One region of the Lacinutrix sp. 5H-3-7-4 genome, then DNA from elsewhere that is predicted to be linked to it. Evidence: riboswitches for the same ligand, from Rfam matches in the RefSeq annotation. Region 1 holds a riboswitch; the other holds the start of a gene.
What was found. Region 1 has a riboswitch for thiamine pyrophosphate ahead of LACAL_RS06250 (TonB-dependent receptor). Riboswitches for the same ligand answer to the same signal wherever they lie in the genome.
Positions count from the first base shown of each region.

Region 2: linked by a shared signal. The riboswitch ahead of thiS (sulfur carrier protein ThiS) and the one ahead of LACAL_RS06250 (TonB-dependent receptor) in region 1 are both predicted to bind thiamine pyrophosphate.

Region 1 covers NC_015638.1:1,428,669-1,438,635, reverse strand. Annotated here, with positions in the region: gene LACAL_RS06275 (PAS domain-containing sensor histidine kinase) at 1-671, shown strand, start outside; gene LACAL_RS06270 (hypothetical protein) at 674-1,018, shown strand; gene LACAL_RS06265 (HIT family protein) at 1,008-1,397, opposite strand; gene greA (transcription elongation factor GreA) at 1,526-1,999, opposite strand; gene LACAL_RS06255 (hypothetical protein) at 2,176-2,631, shown strand; gene LACAL_RS06250 (TonB-dependent receptor) at 2,784-5,045, opposite strand; TPP riboswitch at 5,132-5,223, opposite strand; gene arfB (alternative ribosome rescue aminoacyl-tRNA hydrolase ArfB) at 5,310-5,717, opposite strand; gene LACAL_RS06240 (DUF4301 family protein) at 5,717-7,270, opposite strand; gene LACAL_RS06235 (AAA family ATPase) at 7,267-7,836, opposite strand; gene pnuC (nicotinamide riboside transporter PnuC) at 7,797-8,429, opposite strand; gene LACAL_RS06225 (thiamine-binding protein) at 8,413-8,673, opposite strand; gene LACAL_RS06220 (geranylgeranylglyceryl/heptaprenylglyceryl phosphate synthase) at 8,684-9,412, opposite strand; gene LACAL_RS06215 (4'-phosphopantetheinyl transferase superfamily protein) at 9,413-9,967, opposite strand, start outside.
Region 2 covers NC_015638.1:1,850,405-1,860,371, forward strand. Annotated here, with positions in the region: gene LACAL_RS08185 (branched-chain amino acid aminotransferase) at 1-29, shown strand, start outside; gene LACAL_RS08190 (thiamine pyrophosphate-dependent enzyme) at 209-2,302, shown strand; TPP riboswitch at 2,502-2,596, shown strand; gene thiS (sulfur carrier protein ThiS) at 2,643-2,846, shown strand; gene thiC (phosphomethylpyrimidine synthase ThiC) at 2,877-4,739, shown strand; gene LACAL_RS08205 (thiamine phosphate synthase) at 4,830-5,417, shown strand; gene LACAL_RS08210 (four helix bundle protein) at 5,434-5,787, shown strand; gene LACAL_RS08215 (hydroxymethylpyrimidine/phosphomethylpyrimidine kinase) at 5,789-6,568, shown strand; gene thiE (thiamine phosphate synthase) at 6,573-7,223, shown strand; gene LACAL_RS08225 (thiazole synthase) at 7,233-8,003, shown strand; gene thiH (2-iminoacetate synthase ThiH) at 8,025-9,140, shown strand; gene LACAL_RS08235 (HesA/MoeB/ThiF family protein) at 9,140-9,967, shown strand, end outside.

The DNA of each region.
Region 1 (9,967 bases):
ACTTTTTTTATCGTAGTTCTAAAATAGCAACACAAAATAAATTATGGTCTGGTATGGCAAAAGAAACAGCTCACCAAATTGGCACTCCTTTGTCCTCATTAATAGGTTGGACAGAGATTTTAAAAACCGAAGAAGTAAACCCAGAATACATAGTTGAAATTGAAAAAGATATAGATAGATTACAAACTATTACAGAACGTTTTAGTAAAATAGGATCACTACCAACCTTAGAAAAAGCAGATATTGTAATAGAAACCCAAAAAACTTACGAATACTTAAAAACGCGATCTTCAAAGCTTATAAATTTTAAAATTATAACGCCTAACCAACCTGTTTTTGTAAATTTGAACCCTCAATTATATAGTTGGACAATTGAGAATTTGGTTAAAAATGCTATTGATGCCATGAAAGGTAAAGGCAGTTTAACTATAAAAATATCTAACCTTGAAAATAAAGTACTTATTATGGTTACAGATACTGGTAAAGGTTTAACAAAAAAACAATTTAACTCTATTTTCGAACCTGGTTATACTACAAAAAAACGTGGTTGGGGATTAGGCTTATCTCTTGCAAGAAGAATTGTTGAAGATTTTCATGGTGGTAAAATTAAAGTTGCACAATCTATTATTGAAAAAGGTACTACAATGCAAATAACCTTTAAAACTATTTAATTATGGCTCAAAAATGGATTACTGTTAAAACAGTAGCGTTTAATAATAATTGCCCAGAGTGCTTTAGTAAAGAAGGTTTAGAACTTACTTTTAAGCAAGAATATGTAGACACAAAGTTTGCTAAATCTATTACAGAAAATATTACTACAGAAATGGAGTGTAATGTATGTAATACACAAATATTTCCTGTACAATGGACAGAAGATATAGAGCGTGTATTTAATTACCAAATGAAAGCTTTTAATCCAAAAAAAGCATCTAAAAAGTTAAAACCTTTATTTTGGATTATAGTAAGTGTAGTACTTGCAATAATAATTACTGCAACTATTTTATTACTTATAAATTAGCTTGTATTGCTTTAGCCAAAGCTTCAAAAGCCTCTTTATCTAAACTTACTTTATTTATAAAACGAGCATCTTCCATAGAGTTTAAAGGTATTAAATGCACATGAACATGTGGCACCTCTAAACCAATTACAGACATACCAACGCGTTTACAAGGTATTGTTTTTTCAATAGCCTTAGCTACCAACCTAGAAAACTCCATTAAACCAGCATATTCTACTCTATCTAAATCAAAAATTTTATCAGTCTCCTTTTTAGGTATGCACAATGTATGGCCTTTTGCATTTGGGTTTACGTCTAAAAAAGCTAAAAACTCATCGGTTTCTGCCACTTTATAACTAGGTATTTCTCCATTAATTATTTTTGTAAATATTGATGCCATAAAATATATTGGTATTATAAAATTAAAGATAAAAAAAGATTCCTGCTTTACTAAATGTTTCTTTAGTAAAAACAGGAATAATATTATATAAACACAAAAACTGTGTTTTTTTATTTTTTTTACAAATATTATCTAGAAATTTCGATAATATCAAATTTCATAATACCGCTAGGTACACTAATCTCTGCAACATCACCTACGCTTTTTCCTAATAAACCTTTTCCTATTGGAGAATTAACAGAAATTTTTCCAGAAGCTAAATCTGCTTCACCATCAGCCACTAAAGTATAGTTCATTTCCATACCGTTAGTTTGGTTTTTAATTTTCACTTTAGAAAGCACTAAAATTTTAGAGGTATCCATTTGGCTTTCATCAATAATTCTAGCACCAGCCAATTGGTCTTCTAATTTAGAAATACGCATTTCAAGCATACCTTGTGCCTCTTTAGCGGCATCGTACTCGGCATTTTCACTTAAATCTCCTTTATCGCGTGCCTCTGCAATGGCATTACTAGCCTTAACACGCTCTACATCTTTTAAATGCTTAAGCTCTTCCCTAAGTTTTTTTAAGCCTTCAGCTGTATAATATGATACTTTACTCATAATTTTTACGTTTAAAATCTAAACTCGTTAATTTCTATATTCAAAATATCCCGAAACAAGTTCGGGACTTAACGAAAAAATCCCGCATACACGAGATTGTACAACAAATATACAAAATATTTAATTCGCAATTACGAAATATTGTAAATTGCACTGCTTGAAAAGAAAATTATAAAATGAAAAAAATTGCCACATTACTATTACTATTGGTCACATTTACAAATTCTTGTAAAAAAGATGACGATATAAATAATCAAAACCAAAATCCAAATATTCCTAATGCCGTTTTCGATACTCAAAACCTTATAGACACCGGTTTACCACAATATAACAACCTTTTAATACCATCGCAACATGTTATTGTAACAGGAGGAAACATAGGTATAAACGGCATTGTTGTTTACTATACAGGCTCATCATACTTAGCCTGGGAATTAAGCGACCCAAACCACCAAATAAGCAATTGCTCAACACTAACAGTAAATGGCATAGTTGCGAGCTGTAGTTGTGACGATGACAACTCTTATTTTATTGCCAATGGATTACCAGAAAGCGGTACTACAGGACAATATACACTAGTACCATATCAAGTAGAAGTTAACGGTAACGTAATTAGAGTCTATAATAATTAGAGCAAATTTTTAATGCAAAAAAAGCATTAAAAACCAGGCTATACGTTATATCTTTTTATTCCTAAAGTCATAAAAAGGATGTCACTACTATCCTTTTCGCAATAAAAAAAAGCGGCATCGAGCCGCTTTTTTTTATATAAGTAGATTTGTAATTAAAACTTTAATGTCATCCCAAGTAAAAAGTTTCTTTTTGCCTGCGGATAGTAAAAATTCTCTGTCACAGCATCATCATTAGAATTCTCTGGTCTATAAAAATAACTATAAGTATAACCATTAGAAACATACTCGCTATTAAACACATTGTTTACTAATAAATTAAATGAAATTTCTTTAATCCATTCTGGTTGTAATTTAAACGAAGCGTTAAAATTATTAACAAAGTAAGAGTCAATACTCTTAGAGTCGCTAGACGTATTATCTAAAAATTGTTTACCAACATATTTAGAAATAAAACCAAGATTTAAGTTTTTAATAGGTGAATACGTTAAAGTTCCTCCAGCAATAACATTGGGTGAAAACGAAATATCTGTATTAGTTAAATTGGTAACTATAGGCTCATAAGAAACAGTATCGAAAGTATTTGGGTCATATTGTGTATCAAACACAACATAATTAAACTCTTTAATCTCATTTTTACTAAAAGTAGCATTAGCATCAATTCTTAATTTATTAGAAAACTTATAACCTGCCTGTAACTCAATTCCTGCTCTAAAACTTTCTGCAACATTTTGTCTAATTGGATCGCCAACATCATCTAAATCCCCAGTTAAAACTAATTGATCCTTATAATTCATATAATATAAATTAGCAGTAGCATAATAATTAGGTTTTTTAAGTCTGTAACCAAACTCAAAATCGTTTAAACGCTCTGCTTTTGGTGTTATAGGGTTTTTAGTTAAATCATCACGATTTGGCTCTCTATTTGCCACTGCAAAAGACCCATAAACACTATTAAAATTATTAATCTTGTAGGTTAAACCCAATTTAGGATTAAAAAAATCGTAATCCTTATCAACATCAATATTTAATAAATCTGAACTTGTACCAAAAGACTTATAATTAACCTTTCTATACTGCACATCTACAAAAGCAAAAAGGTTACTATTAATATCATATTCGCCTTTTATGTAAGTACTAAAATCACGTTTTTCACCAACTGAAAAATAGTATTCACTTCTAATAGGCACCTCTGTAGCAAAAGAATCCCAAATTAACTCTCCAAAGTGATCTCCATTATAAGAGTTAAAACCACCACCTAAATAAAGGTTAAGTTTGTTCTTTTTATAATTTAAAGAATATACAATTGCAGTAAACTTATTATCTAACCAACGTCTTCTAACTACATCACCTTCTTCTGCCGCATTAGGATTTTCTGGAAAATAGTCACCTAACTCTTCATTATCTTTAAATTGCTCAAAAAAGCCTTTTCCTCTTGTAAAATTACCTGAAAGATTAGCCGAAAAATTTTGATTAAAACGGTGAGAAACATGTAATTGGTAATGTGTTTGTTCGTAATTATCTACTTGATTGTCGTAAGTATAAAAATTATAAGTTCTACCAGAGTTTAAAAGGTTTTCTGCTTCTGCATCAGACGGGAAATTTCTATCTATAAATGCTTGAATACCTTCTCTGTCGTTATTTACTACAGCCTCAGGAGTTCCATACCATGACTGGTAAGTAATTTCTTTTCCACCAAAAACAATGGCTTTAATAGAGGTGTTTTCATTTAAAAATCCAGCTTCGGTATAATAAGAAGATAAGTCTGATGATGCTCTATCTATATAACCATCACTTTTAATTTTAGACAATCGTCCTTCAGCATAAAAGTTGTTATTTAAACCAGACCCAAAGCTTATATTGTGTTTTCTTGTACCATAAGATCCTACAGCGTTTGTTGTAGAAGCATATCCTGTTTGCGAAGGATTTAAGGTTTTTAAATTTAAACTTGCTCCAAAAGCACCAGAACCATTTGCCGATGTTCCTACACCACGTTGTAATTGAATATCTTCTACAGACGACACAAAATCTGGCATATTTACCCAAAACGTTCCTTGACTTTCTGCATCGTTATAAGGGATTCCATTAATAGTAACATTTACTCTTGTAGCGTCACTACCACGAACTCTTATACCAGTGTAACCAACTCCTGCACCGGCATCACTTGTGGTAACAACAGATGGTAATTGATCTAAAAGTATAGGTAAATCTTGACCTAAATTTAAAGACTCTAACTCCTCTTTTTTTATATTTGTAAAAGCTAATGGTGTTTTGTCTTTTGCCCGAGTAGATGATAATAAAACCTCACTAAGTGCTTCGACTTTTGTTGTGTCTTGCTTTATCTCTTGTGCAAGTAAATGTGTTGTTGCTAGCAAGACTGCTAAACTTAAAATGGCATTTTTTAATATCGATTTCATTCGAAATTCATTTAAATTACGAATAAAAAGAGGCAATTATTCTGTTTAATAATTATTGTACAACAAAAAACTCTCACTTATGCTAAAGTTGTTTTGTTTAAATTTCCTAAACAGCATTACCTGTTCTAGGTTCAATGGGTATGATCTCAGCCGTTTATTGGCACCCCTTTTTTGAGAACGCTGCAAAGGTAATCTACATTTTTTTAAATAATATAAATTACACTTACTTTTTTATTAGTTTATAATTCTTAAAAAAGTATTATTTTAATTTAAATCTGGCTTTTTTCTATTTGTTTTTTTATTAGAGTTTAGGCGTTTATTTTTTAATCTTTTTAGTTTTACTGCTTTTGGAACTTTTGTAGATATTCTTTTTTTATTAGTACGTAAAGCAGATTTTAGTAGTTCTATTGTTTTAAAAATTGCAATATTTTTGTTTCGGTATTGACTTCTACTTTCTCCGCATTGTAAAATAAAAGCACCATCTTTTGAGATTCGGTTTGCGAGTTTTTTTAAAATTTTTTGTTTTTGCTCTTCATTGAGTACGTTAGATTCTAAAATAGCAAAAGACAACTCAACTTTTGTTGATACTTTATTTACATGCTGTCCTCCAGCTCCAGAACTTCTTATTGCTTTAAAATTAAACTCTTTTATAAGTAACTCTTCATTAAACATTATGAAATTTGATGTGTAGGTTTTAGCAAATCGTTTACTGTTTTTACGGGATTAAATGTTACTAACGGTACTTCCACAAAAATAGTATTCCAATTTGCCATACTTCCATTCCACAAGCCAGGAAGTTCTAAAGCTTTTATTTCTTTTCCTGTTTTTGTTTTCATGGTTATAAATGCGGTTTTTTCATCTACAAATTGAGACAAATCGAATGCTTCACCTTTATAATTTCTTATACCGCAAACTAAATCTACTGGGTTAAAGTGTGTTGCGCGTTTTAATATGCTTTTTTGGTGCTTATTTTTTTTATCTATTTGTACAGATTCTACAATTTGTAAGGATATGTTATTTGCTTGGTCTTTTACCCAAAATGGTCCGCCACCAGGTTCTCCTTCATTTTTTACCATACCACAAACACGAATGGGCCTGTTTAATTTATTTACTAGGTATTCTTTTTGATATTTTAGAGAGTATTTTTCAAATTCTAAAGAGATAATTACATTCATTTTACTTCTTAAAAACTTAGCTATTTCAAGTAGTTTTTCTTCTGTAAGTGTGTTTTTTTCTAATGTTTTTAAATATTTAAAAGCTTGTTTTTGAGTTTCAATTAAAATACCTGCCAATATTTTTTTATGCTTGGCAACTTCTTTTTCATATTTATACACGACTACATTATCTATATTTTTTATAAAAATAATATCAGCTTCAAAATCGTTTAAATTAGATAATAATGCACCATGACCAGATGGTCTAAAATATAAGCTTCCATCACTTTCTACAAATGGTTCGTTTTCTAAATTTACCGCTATAGTATCTGTAGCACTTTTTTGATAAGAAAATGAAATTTCGAATTTTGTATTGGTTTTTTGCTCAACAATTTTTTGAATTCGAGCAAACTCTTTGTCAAATCTATTTTTATATATTTCTGAAATAGTAAAATGAATTTTAGCAACACCTTTGGATTTAACATACAAAGCTGCTTCAAATAAATGTTCCTCGAATGCTGTAGCAATATGATCTTTATACTTATGAAAAGGTAATAAACCTTTTGGAGAAAAACCAAAGTTTAATCTATCTTCATTTAAAATTGTTTTTATAAACTCAAGCGCTTTATCGTCTACAGATAGAGATTTAAATTTTGGAACATATTTTTCGACTTCATTTAAAACATATTTATAAAATGGAAATTTTTCTAAACCTACACCAAAAAGAGATAACTCTGTCGCCTTATTTTTATTAATGTAAGAGTTTATTGTTTGTTTGTTTTTATTGTAATTAGACAAAAACTCAAATAAAAATTTAAACATTCGTGTTGCTGCACCAGAAGCTGGTACAAATTTTACAATTTCTAAATTATCTTTCTCTTCTTGATAATAGCTTAAATAAAAGTTTTCCTGAGCTTCACTTAGCTTATTTATACCATGTTCTAGTGATGCTGCAGATTCTAAATTAACGAAAGGCAATCCTGTTTTAAAAATATCTATTTGTTTAAAAACTTGCTCTAGAGTTAATCCTTTTTTTTCTATTTGCTCTATTTGTTGTTGAGTAAATTTCACGGCTTACTTTTAATTAATTGGTCTATATATTGTATTGCTGTTTCAAGACGCTTTTGTTTTGTTCCTTTTAAAATAATGTATGGTATATTATTATTTTCTAAGGCATCTTGAAATGCATCAAACATTTTTTCTCTTTCATTGGGTTTATCTCGCAAATCGTCTGCTTCCCAAGGCGTATCAATATACGTTAAAAAGTATAAATCGTAAGTGTTTTTAAATGCATATTTTTTAATTTCGTTTGGGCAAGCTCCTGAGTAATAAACTTCTGAATAGACTTGAGTCTCTAAAAGATTAGTGTCACAAAACAATAGTTTATTTGCTTCTTTTGTTAATTTATTTTCAAGTTCCATTTGCCCAATACCAATTGGTAAAATATCTTCTAACTCACATATTTTTGCTTCTTCGTTCCATTTTTTTTGTAAATAATCACGTGCAAACTCAGGTACCCAATTGGTTTTATAATGTGCTGCTAATGCTTTCGCTAAAGTGGTTTTCCCAGTAGATTCTGGACCAAATAAAGCTATTTTTAAGCAGTCACTTTTTGTTTGTTCAAGCTTTTTTTCCATGTTAAATATCCTTGTATTGCTAATATGGTAAATATTAAATACTGTAGAGAAAACATTCCCCAACCTCTATAAGCATATAATGGGACTGTTATTAAATCGGCAAAAATCCAAAGTGTCCAGTTTTCTAGTTTTTTATTTGCCATAAACCACATTGCTGTAAAAAACACTCCAGATGTAAAAATATCTATATAATTAGACGAGTCTATTGTTGTACCATAAGCTTTATAAACAAAATAAGTAACTACCATTGTGATTAAAAACATTAAAAAACCTATCGCTTTTTCCTTATTATTTGTTCTTGAAATTGGAACAACGTATTTATCTTCTTTTTTCCTGGACCAATTCCACCAACCGTAAATGCTCATTACAGAGTAATAGAAATTCAGCATCATATCACCCATTAATTCATCATGTAGAAATATGTAAACTGTAATAATTGTTGCTACTAAACCTGTTGGATAAACAAGAATGTTCTCTCTTTTTGCAAAAACTACACTGGCAATACCAAAAACAAAAGCTATGGCTTCTAAAATTATTAAATAGGTTTCTCTATTTTGGTAAGTTTCAAAAAAGAAGTTAGAAATTTGGTTCATAGTCGTGACGATCTGATTTTACAATTTTTATATAAATCAATCCATTTTCTATAAGCTGAAACGATTCTTTTATTTCTGTTGTCAACAACCTCATCACTTCATCATAATCACCATAAACCTGTGTACTTAAAGGGTTTTCTAAAACTTTCAAGTTAGAAGCTCTTAGTTTTTTTATAAATTTAATTATTACTGGCTCAAAATCATCTTGTAATGGCGTTAAAGTTAACTCTACCGAAATTTTCATACTTATATTTTTAAACTAAATTTTTACTTAAATCATTAAAAAACGATTCGTCTTCTTCAAAAGCAGTACCAATTACCACAACATCTGCTCCTGCATTATAAGCAGTTTCAAGTTGTTTTTTATTTCTTATTCCGCCACCAACTATTAATGGTAAGTTTACATCTTTTTTTACTGCTTTAATAATATTAGCTGAAACTTCTTGTTTTGCACCACTTCCTGCCTCTAAGTATATTAACTTATAGCCTAAATACTCTGAAGCTTTTGCTGTATCTACAATTTCTGAAACACTATCTAAAGGTTTTGTGTTTGTTACTTTTTGTGTTGCTGTATGCTTTTTTCCATCAATTAAAATATAACCGGTTGGGATAACTTCTAACGCTGTGCTCCTTAAAAATGGAACAGATTTTATTTGTTGCTCTATTAAATATTCTGGGTTTCTGCCAGAAACTAAAACCAAATACAAAAGAGCATCGGCAGTTTTTGCAAGCTGGCTAACATCTCCTGGAAATAAAACTACTGGTAACTGTGTGTGTTTTTTTAAAACTAAAACTAACTCTTGAGTTTCGTTTTTTTTTACTGTACTGCCTCCAACAAATATATGTGTTGCCCTAGATTTATGAGCTTTATCTATAAATTGCGATGTATTATTTATATTAAATTTATCTGGATCTATTAAAATAGCCAACAATGGTTTCTTTAATTTAGATGACAGTATTATATTATTTAAAATCTCTTTCATTTAAAGTAAAGCATAAGCACATGTGAATCCCTCAAACTCTAAAAACTCAACATTATAACGCGTTTTTTTGTTATTATAATCTATCCAAGATATTGTTTTTTTATCTTGTAACTCAAAAGGAATCACCAAAGTGTTTTGTAAAAAACTTAATCCTGGAGTTGCATATAATTTGTATAAAGATTCTTTTATACACCAAATTACAGTAAGTTTTTTAACGTATTCTGCACATTTTTTGTCTAGATAATCAAACTCATAATCTACAAACTTACCAGCTATTTTTACAATTTTTTCTCTTTGCTTTTCTATATCAATTCCTATTTTAGTATCACTAATTATAACACCCGAAAATGTAAACGAGTGCGTAATAGAAATTTCTTTACCATCTTTTAAATGTGGCTTTCCATTATTATCATAATATAAATCGTGGTCTGTATAGCCAAATGCAGCAAGTAGATGCCTAACACTTAAAAAGCCACGCTGGTGTAGTTCGCTTTTCATCTTACCAACACGAGTAAGGCTGTCATCTTTTAAAGAAATTGGATCCATTAATTCACT
Region 2 (9,967 bases), 420 kb from region 1:
TGCTAAAAGTAGAAAATCAGTTAGCTTAAAATTTTTTGGGCGTTACCACAAGGGTCGCGCTTTCCGTTATATCTTTTTTGCTTTTAATGGCAAAAAAGGATGCCACATCAATCGCTAACGCAAACTAACGCTAACAAAAAAATCTTTTATACTAATAAAAAAGATTGATTTTGAGATTATAACAAAATAGATACCTGCTTTCGCAGACATGAATATGAAAAAAGAAACACTAAAAAAAGGATTTTCAAAACTCTGCACAGCAAAAGCTATGGCAGAATTATACGAAGCTAATTTTAAGCAAGTCTCTAAATACGTACACGCTACATCAAGAGGTCACGAAGCTATCCAAATAGCTTTAGGTATGCAGTTATTACCACAGGATTATGCGTTTCCATATTATAGAGATGATGCCATGTTATTATCATTTGGTTTAGAACCTTACGATTTAATGTTGCAATTATTAGCAAAAAAAGACGATCCATTTTCTGGCGGAAGAACGTACTATTCGCATCCAAGTTTAAAAGATGACGATAAGCCAAAAATACCACATCAATCCTCAGCAACAGGTATGCAAACCATACCAGCAACAGGTGTGGCTATGGGAATGAAGTATAAAGAACTACAAGGATTGGATGATTATAGTTTAGAATCGGATCCTGTCAGTTCGAGCGCAGTCGAGAACGCTCTAAATCCAATAACGGTTTGTTCTTTAGGCGATGCCTCAGTTACCGAAGGTGAAATAGCCGAAGCCTTCCAAATGGCAGCTTTAAAGCAAATGCCAATTTTATATTTAGTACAAGATAACGGTTGGGATATTAGTGCCAATGCAGCAGAAACAAGAGCGCAAAATGCTTTTGAATATGCTCAAGGTTTTAAAGGCTTAGAAGCCATTTCAATAGATGGTGCTAACTTTACAGAAAGTTACCAAGCGCTAGAAAAAGTAATAGAAACTATTCGTACAGAACGTAGACCATTTTTAGTACATGCAAAAGTGCCGTTACTAAATCACCACACATCTGGTGTAAGAATGGAATGGTATCGCGACGATTTAGACGAGGCGCGTTCTCGTGATCCATATCCAGTAATAAAACAACAATTATTAGATGCAGGATTTTCAGAACAAGAAGTTGAAGAGATAGAAAATTCCGCGAAAGCGAAAGTACAATCAGATTTTGAAAAAGCCTTAAAAGCCGAAGACCCAAAACCTGAGGATTTATTTACTAACGATTTTGTACCAACACCAATTACTGAAGAGCAAGGAACACGTGCACCAGAAGGTGCAGATAAAGTGGTAATGGTAGATTGTGCCTTATTCGCAGTAGAAGAACTAATGAAAAAGCATAAAGAATGCTTGCTTTACGGTCAAGATGTTGGTGGCAGATTAGGTGGAGTTTTTAGAGAAGCAGCAACATTAGCTCAAAAATTTGGAGACGACCGCGTATTTAATACACCAATACAAGAAGCTTTTATTGTAGGCTCAACTGTTGGTATGAGCGCAGTTGGATTAAAACCAATTGTTGAGGTTCAGTTTGCCGATTATATTTGGCCAGGATTAAATCAGTTATTTACAGAAGTAAGTAGAAGTTGCTATTTGTCTAACGGTAAATGGCCAGTTAGCATGATACTTCGTGTGCCAATAGGCGCCTATGGTAGTGGTGGACCTTATCATTCATCTTCAGTAGAATCTGTAATAACAAATATTAGAGGTATAAAAATTGCCTATCCAAGTAATGGTGCCGATTTAAAAGGTTTGATGAAAGCTGCGTATTACGATCCAAATCCTGTAGTTATTTTAGAGCACAAAGGTTTGTATTGGTCTAAAGTACCAGGAACACAAGGTGCAACATCTGTTGAGCCAAGTGAAGATTATGTTTTACCATTTGGAAAAGCTTGGGTTTTACAAGAAATCTGGAAACAAGAAAATGTAGAAACGTTGACCATTGTTACTTATGGAATGGGCGTACATTGGGCAATGAATGCATCAGAAGAATTAGGCATGCAAGACCAAATTGAAGTCATTGATTTGCGTACGTTATTCCCATTAGATGAAGACACGATTATGAAATCGGTTAAAAAAACAGGAAAGTGTTTAGTTGTTACTGAGGAACCTTCAAATAATAGTTTTGCCAGAGCATTATCTGGAAAAATTCAGGAAGAATGTTTTAAATATTTAGATGCACCAGTAATGACAATTGGTAGTGAAAACATGCCGGCAATACCTTTAAATTCAACTTTAGAGCAAACCATGATTCCTTCAACAGATAAGGTGAAAGCTAAAATTGAACAGCTAATTAATTATTAATTTTATGTCTGTTTAAAAACATATTTTTAATTATAAATAAACTAGGGATTAGTAATTGTACACACAATTATTAATCCCTTTTATTTGCTTTATATTTTTGTTTTGATTTTATGGTATATAAAATCTTAATTAAAAAAAAAGAGCATAAAAATTACTTAAAAAGCGTTTTAAAGTAATAAATAATCTTCTATATTTGAGGTGTAAACTTTAGGAGTAGCTATTAAATTAGTTTGAGAAACATCCTTAGAACCTGATTTGGTTAATACCAACGTAGGAAAAAGTTATGTTCGATAATATGTCGATATACTACCATTCTGGTTTACAATAATATTTTATAAATATGATTGCTATAAAAGTAAACCAAAAAGACCACCACATTTTAGAAAATGTAACCTTACAAACATTTGTTGAACAATTAAAAATTGAAACAAATGGTATTGCTATTGCTATAAATAATGCTGTAATAAAAAAAGCAGATTGGTCTTCAAGATTACTTCAAAATAACGATGATATTTTAATTATAAAATCTACTCAAGGAGGATGATTTTAATTTTAAATGGAAACCAAAAATCTAATGAAGAAAAAAGACACAGCACCAAAGCAAGGACAAATTACCAGAAATCCATTTCCTAATTCTAAAAAGATTTACGTACAAGGTAAAATGCATCCGCAAATTAAAGTGGCAATGCGTGAAATAGCTTTAAGCGATACCGTCGATTCTATGACGAAAAAGAAAACGCCTAACGAGCCTGTTACGGTGTACGATACTTCAGGACCTTATACAGACCCTAATAAAGAAATTAATGTACATGATGGTATTGAACGTATTAGAGAACAATGGATTTTAGATCGCGGTGATGTTGAAGAATTAGACGTCTTTACTTCTAAATATTGTAACGAGCGTTTAAACGATAAAAGTTTAGACCATATGCGATTTAACTTAAAGCATAAACCAAAACGTGCAAAAAAAGGAAAAAACGTTACCCAATTGCACTATGCTAAAAAAGGCATTATAACTCCAGAAATGGAATATATCGCCATTCGTGAAAATCAACGTATAGATGAAATGACGGAGATTAGAAAGCAACATCCAGGTGAACATTTTGGAGCTTCAATTCCAGCTAAAATTACACCAGAATTTGTACGTAGCGAAGTTGCAAGAGGTCGTGCAGTAATACCATCAAACATAAATCATCCAGAAGCAGAACCTATGATTTTAGGGCGTAATTTCTTGGTTAAAATTAATGCAAATATTGGTAACTCTGCAACAACATCGTCAATAGAAGAAGAAGTAGAAAAAGCAGTTTGGGCCTGTCGTTGGGGAGCAGATAATATCATGGATTTATCTACAGGACAAAACATTCACGAAACACGCGAGTGGATTGTACGCAACTCACCAGTACCAGTTGGAACAGTACCAATTTATCAGGCTTTAGAAAAAGTAAACGGTGTTGCCGAAGATTTAACTTGGGAGATTTTCCGTGATACGCTAATAGAACAAGCAGAACAAGGTGTAGATTATTTTACCATTCATGCAGGTGTGTTATTACGTTATGTGCCCATGACAGCAAATCGAGTAACCGGAATTGTTTCTCGTGGTGGATCTATTATGGCAAAATGGTGTTTAGCGCACCATAAAGAAAGTTTTTTATACACGCATTTTGAAGACATTTGCGAAATCTTAAAATCTTACGATGTAGCCTTTTCATTAGGCGATGGTTTACGTCCAGGTTCGGTAGCAGATGCTAATGATGAAGCGCAATTTGCAGAGTTAGAAACCTTGGGTGAATTAACACAAATTGCACGTAAACACGAAGTGCAATGTTTTATAGAAGGTCCAGGTCATGTACCAATGCATATGATTAAAGAAAACATGGAAAAGCAAATTGAAGTTTGCGACGAAGCGCCTTTTTACACTTTAGGTCCGTTAACAACAGATATTGCTCCAGGTTACGATCATATTACATCGGGTATTGGAGCAGCCATGATTGGTTGGTACGGTTGCGCTATGTTATGTTACGTAACACCAAAAGAACATTTAGGTTTGCCTAATAAAGAAGATGTTCGCGTTGGTGTAGTTACCTATAAATTAGCAGCACATGCTGCCGATTTAGCAAAAGGACATCCAGGATCACAACATAGAGACAATGCATTAAGTATGGCACGATTTGAGTTTCGTTGGGAAGACCAATTTAATTTAGGTCTGGATCCAGAACGAGCTCGCGAATATCACGATGAAACCTTACCGGCAGCAGGTGCTAAAATTGCACACTTCTGTTCTATGTGCGGACCAAAATTCTGTTCTATGAAAATCTCTCAAGAAGTACGTGATTTTGCTGCAGAAAATAAAATAGCAGATAACAACGAGGTTATAGCAAAAGGTTTTGAAGAAAAATCGGAAGAGTTTAAAGAAAAAGGCTCAGAAATATATCATTAGTAAATAATACAATTGGCAATGTGCAATTAACAATAACTCTTAAGTTATAAAATATTGTTCATTGTCAATTATAAATTGTTAATTGACAAAATGATAGTCTTAATAGCACCAGAAAACGATATAAAAAATGAAATTGAAATACTAAACCAGTTATTTCAAGAAGGTTTGCAATATTATCATTTAAGAAAACCAAATAAAGATTTTAAACAACATTGCGATTATTTAAACCAAATAGACGAAAAATATCATAATAGAATTGTGGTTCATTATTTTCATGAATTAATCAATACATTCAATTTAAAAGGTATTCATTTTCAAGAACAAAAACGAAAAGATCATATAGATAATCCAGGACAGTATTTTAAAAACTTAAACATGTTTGGAAAAACAATAAGCTCGTCGTTTCACGAACCAGACGAACTTGAAAATTGTTATTTCGAATTCGATTATCATTTACTAAGTCCTGTGTTTTCTTCTATTTCAAAACAAGGCTATAAAGGTCGAGGTTTCAATGTTAACCATATCGATAAAACCATAATTGGTATGGGTGGAGTTACTGCCAGTAACTTAAACGAATTCGATAAACTTGGTTATAAAGGCGTTGGTATTTTAGGAGGTATTTGGAATAGTAATCAACCTATGGAAGTTTTTAAAGCAATAAAGCGTCATTTTGATTAACAAATAACAATTTGCAATGAGCAATAATATTATACTTGATAAAACTTATGACTTTGCAGTGGCAATAGTTAAACTTTCTCAGAAATTAGTTTCTGAAAAGAAAGAATATGTCTTGTCAAAACAAATATTACGCTCAGGAACTTCTATTGGAGCAAATACAGAAGAGGCTATTGGAGGCGTTTCTAAAAAAGATTTTATCTATAAATTGTCTATTGCTTATAAAGAGGCTCGTGAAACAAAATATTGGTTAAGATTATTAAAAGATACAGAATATATAAACCAAGAAACGTTTAAATACTTGTTTGATAAAGTCGAAGAAATATTGAAGATTTTGTACAAAATCATAAATTCATCTAAAAACAATATCTAGCATGAAAAAAGAGAATTGTTCATTGCCAATTGATAATTGTATAGTAACCATTGCAGGTCATGATCCTTCAGGTGGAGCAGGATTAACTTCAGATATTAAAACATTTGAAGCTCATGGTTTGTATGGCTTATCTGTTTGTACTGCTATAACCATTCAAAACGATATCGATTTTAAAGCATGTATTTGGACAGATGTTGATATTATCATAGCTCAAATTGAAATCTTGTTTAAACGCTTTAAAATTTCAGTAGTTAAAATTGGCATCATTCAATCTTGGCAGACATTGTCTGTTTTGTTAGACAAGCTTTATTCACTAAACTCAAATATAAAAGTCATTTTAGATCCTATTATAAAAGCTAGTGCAGGCTTTAATTTTCATGAAAAAGAAAACCAAGAAATATTAAATTCTGTATTTAAAAAATGCTTCATTATTACTCCAAATTATGAAGAAATACAGCTTTTATATCCAAATTTAAATATTCAAGACACTATCGAGCACATAAGTAATTTAACAAATATCTATTTAAAAGGCGGACATAAAACCGATAAAAAAGGATGGGATGAGTTGTATTACAGCAAAATAGTACTTGTAAATTTACCTCCAGCAACCCAAAACGTTTCAGAAAAACATGGTAGCGGTTGTGTTTTATCTTCAGCATTGGCAAGTAATATTTTTTTTAAAGATAATTTAGAAGACGCAGCAAGAGAAGCCAAGTATTATACCGAGCAATTTTTAAGCTCAAACTCTACTTTATTAGGACAACACACGTATAAAAAATAAAAATATGATAATACCTAAACTCCACTATATATCACAAGGCGATTCTCCAAAAGAACACATAGCCAACATACAAAAAGCATGTACTTCTGGAGCAGAATTAGTACAGTTACGTTTAAAAAATATATCGGAAAAAAAGATTTTAAAACAAGCTGAAGAAGCCAGAGAAATTACTTCTCACTTTCAAACCAGATTAATAATTAACGATCATTATAAAATTGCAAAAGCTATAAAAGCAGGTGGTGTACACTTAGGTAAAACCGATACTTGTCCTACAATAGCAAGAAAACATTTATATACTTGGCAAATTATTGGAGGTACAGCAAACACGCTAGAAGAATGCGAAACATTAATAAATAAAAATGTAGATTATATAGGTTTAGGTCCTTTTAGATTTACAATAACCAAAGATAATTTAAGTCCAGTTTTAGGGCTTGATGGATATAAAGTAATTTTAGATAAGCTAGAAACAAAAACACCAATAATAGGCATTGGAGGTATTACACTAGAAGATGTTCCTGCTATTTTAGAAACAGGCATTTCGGGTATTGCAGTATCTGGAGAGATTACAAAAGACTTTAATAAAATAAGAACATTTAACCAGTTGCTAAATGCCTCTTCTACACTCGAGCAACGCCATACATTTAATAAAAAGTAGAATTTTAATATGAATGATTTATTAAAAATTGCAGATAAAGAGTTTAGTTCAAGACTATTTACTGGTACTGGGAAATTTAGTTCTAATACTTTAATGTCTGAAGCATTAAAAGCCTCAGAAAGTGAATTAATAACAGTAGCATTAAAACGTGTTGAGGTAGATAATGAACAAGATAAAATGTTGCAAAGCATCATGAGTCCTAAAGTAAATTTATTACCAAATACTTCTGGAGTTAGAGATGCAAAAGAAGCTGTTTTCGCTGCGCAACTAGCTCGAGAAGCTTTAGAAACGAATTGGATAAAATTAGAAATACATCCCGATCCTAAATATTTATTACCAGACCCAATCGAGACTTTAAAAGCAGCAGAAGAACTGGTTAAACAAGGTTTCGTGGTTATGCCATACATACATGCAGATCCAGTTTTATGCAAACGTTTGGAAGATGTAGGTACGCAATGTGTTATGCCATTGGGCGCACCAATTGGTACTAATAAAGGTATTAAAACAGTCGATTTTTTAGAAATTATAATAGAACAAAGTAATGTACCTGTAATTGTAGATGCAGGAATTGGCAGTCCGTCGCATGCAGCTTTTGCAATGGAGTTAGGCGCAGATGCTGTTTTGGTAAACACTGCTATTGCTGTTTCTAAAAACCCAACACAAATGGCTGTTGCTTTTAAAATGGCTGTCGAAGCTGGCCGAATGGCATTTAATGCCAAATTAGCTTCGGTTAAAAAACATGCAGAAGCTAGTAGTCCGTTAACTTCATTTTTAAACTAGAAATTGAATACACCATAAAACATGTCTTTTAAAACTACTTTTAATAAATATAATTGGGATACTTTAGAAAAAGAAATTTATGCTTTTACAGCAGAAGATGTTAAGGAAGTTCTTCAAAAAGAAAAAATAGATTTAGAAGATTTTAAAGCCTTAATATCTCCCGCAGCAAAACCTTTTATTGAGCATATGGCGCAACGTAGTCATGCTATTACTAAAAAACGTTTTGGTAACACTATACAAATGTATGTGCCTATGTATTTGTCTAACGAGTGTCAAAACATTTGTACTTATTGTGGTTTTAGTATGACTAATAAAATTGCACGTAGAACATTAAATGATGCCGAAATTTTAAAAGAAGTTAAATTTTTAAAAGCCAAAGGTTACAACCATATTTTATTGGTAACGGGCGAAGCAAATAAAACGGTTGGTGTCTCGTATATTAAACATGCTATAAGTTTAATTCGAGAGCATTTTTCTAATATAAGTATTGAGGTACAACCGTTAGATCAAAACGAATACGAACAACTAATTGAGGCTGGTTTGTATGCTGTTTTAGTGTATCAAGAAACCTATCATGAAGCGACTTATAAAACACATCACCCAAAAGGGAAAAAATCTAATTTTAATTATCGATTAGATACGCCAGATCGTTTAGGAAAAGCAGGAGTTCATAAAATAGGACTTGGTGCTTTATTTGGTTTAGAAGATTGGCGTGTAGATAGTTTTTACACCGCTTTACATTTAAAATATTTGCAAAAAACCTACTGGAAAACCAAGTATTCTATATCATTTCCTAGGCTTAGACCGCATCAAGGTGAAGTACAACCAAAGGTAGAAATGACAGATTCTGATTTAGTTCAGCTTATTTGCGCGTACCGTTTACTAGATGAAGATGTAGAGCTTTCTATGTCTACCCGCGAAAGTGAAACCTTTAGAAATAATATTATAAAACTTGGAATAACTTCTATTAGCGCAGAGTCTAAAACAAATCCTGGAGGTTATGCTGTAGCGCCAGAAAGTTTAGAGCAGTTTGAAATATCTGATGAACGCGAAACTAAAGACATTAAAGAAATGATTGAAAATCAAGGTTACGAAGTGGTTTGGAAAGATTGGGAATGTTTTGAAGAAACAAAATAATGAGTCTTAGCGAAAAAGAAAAAAAGCAATATAGCAGACATCTTATTTTAGATAAAATAGGAGAAGCAGGACAATTAAAACTAAAACAAGCAAAGGTTTTGGTTATTGGAGCTGGTGGTTTGGGTTGTCCAGTTTTACAATATTTAACAGCAGCTGGAGTAGGCACTATTGGTATTATAGATCATGATGTTATAGATCAAAGTAATTTGCAAAGGCAAATTTTATACACAATTAACGATGTTGGTTTGTATAAAGCTAAAATAGCAGCTAAAAAATTATCTAAATTAAATCCTTTTGTGAATTTTAATATCTATAATACAAAGTTAACACAAGAAAATGCCATTGCGTTATTTAATAATTATGATATTATAGTTGACGGAAGCGATAATTTTTCTACCAGATATTTAACAAGCGATGCAGCAGTAATTACTAATAAACCGTTAGTTTATGGCGCTATTTTTAAATTTGAAGGTCAAGTTAGTGTTTTTAATTATTTAGGTAGCGCAACCTATAGATGTTTATACCCAACACCACCAAGACCTGAAGATGCTCCTAATTGTTCAGAGATTGGAGTTCTAGGTGTGTTGCCAGGAATTATAGGAAGTTTTCAAGCCAATGAAACCATTAAAATCATTTGTGGTTTAGGAGCGGTTTTAAGCAATAAGCTATTATTGTTTAATGCTTTAAATATGAGCCAACAAATATTAGGTTTTGAAAAAGATGAAAACATGAGAATTATTGCTTTAGAAAAAGACTATAACCTTTTTTGTGGTATTAATAACGCTGAAGAAATTACCTTAGATGAATTTAATAAAAATAAATCAAGA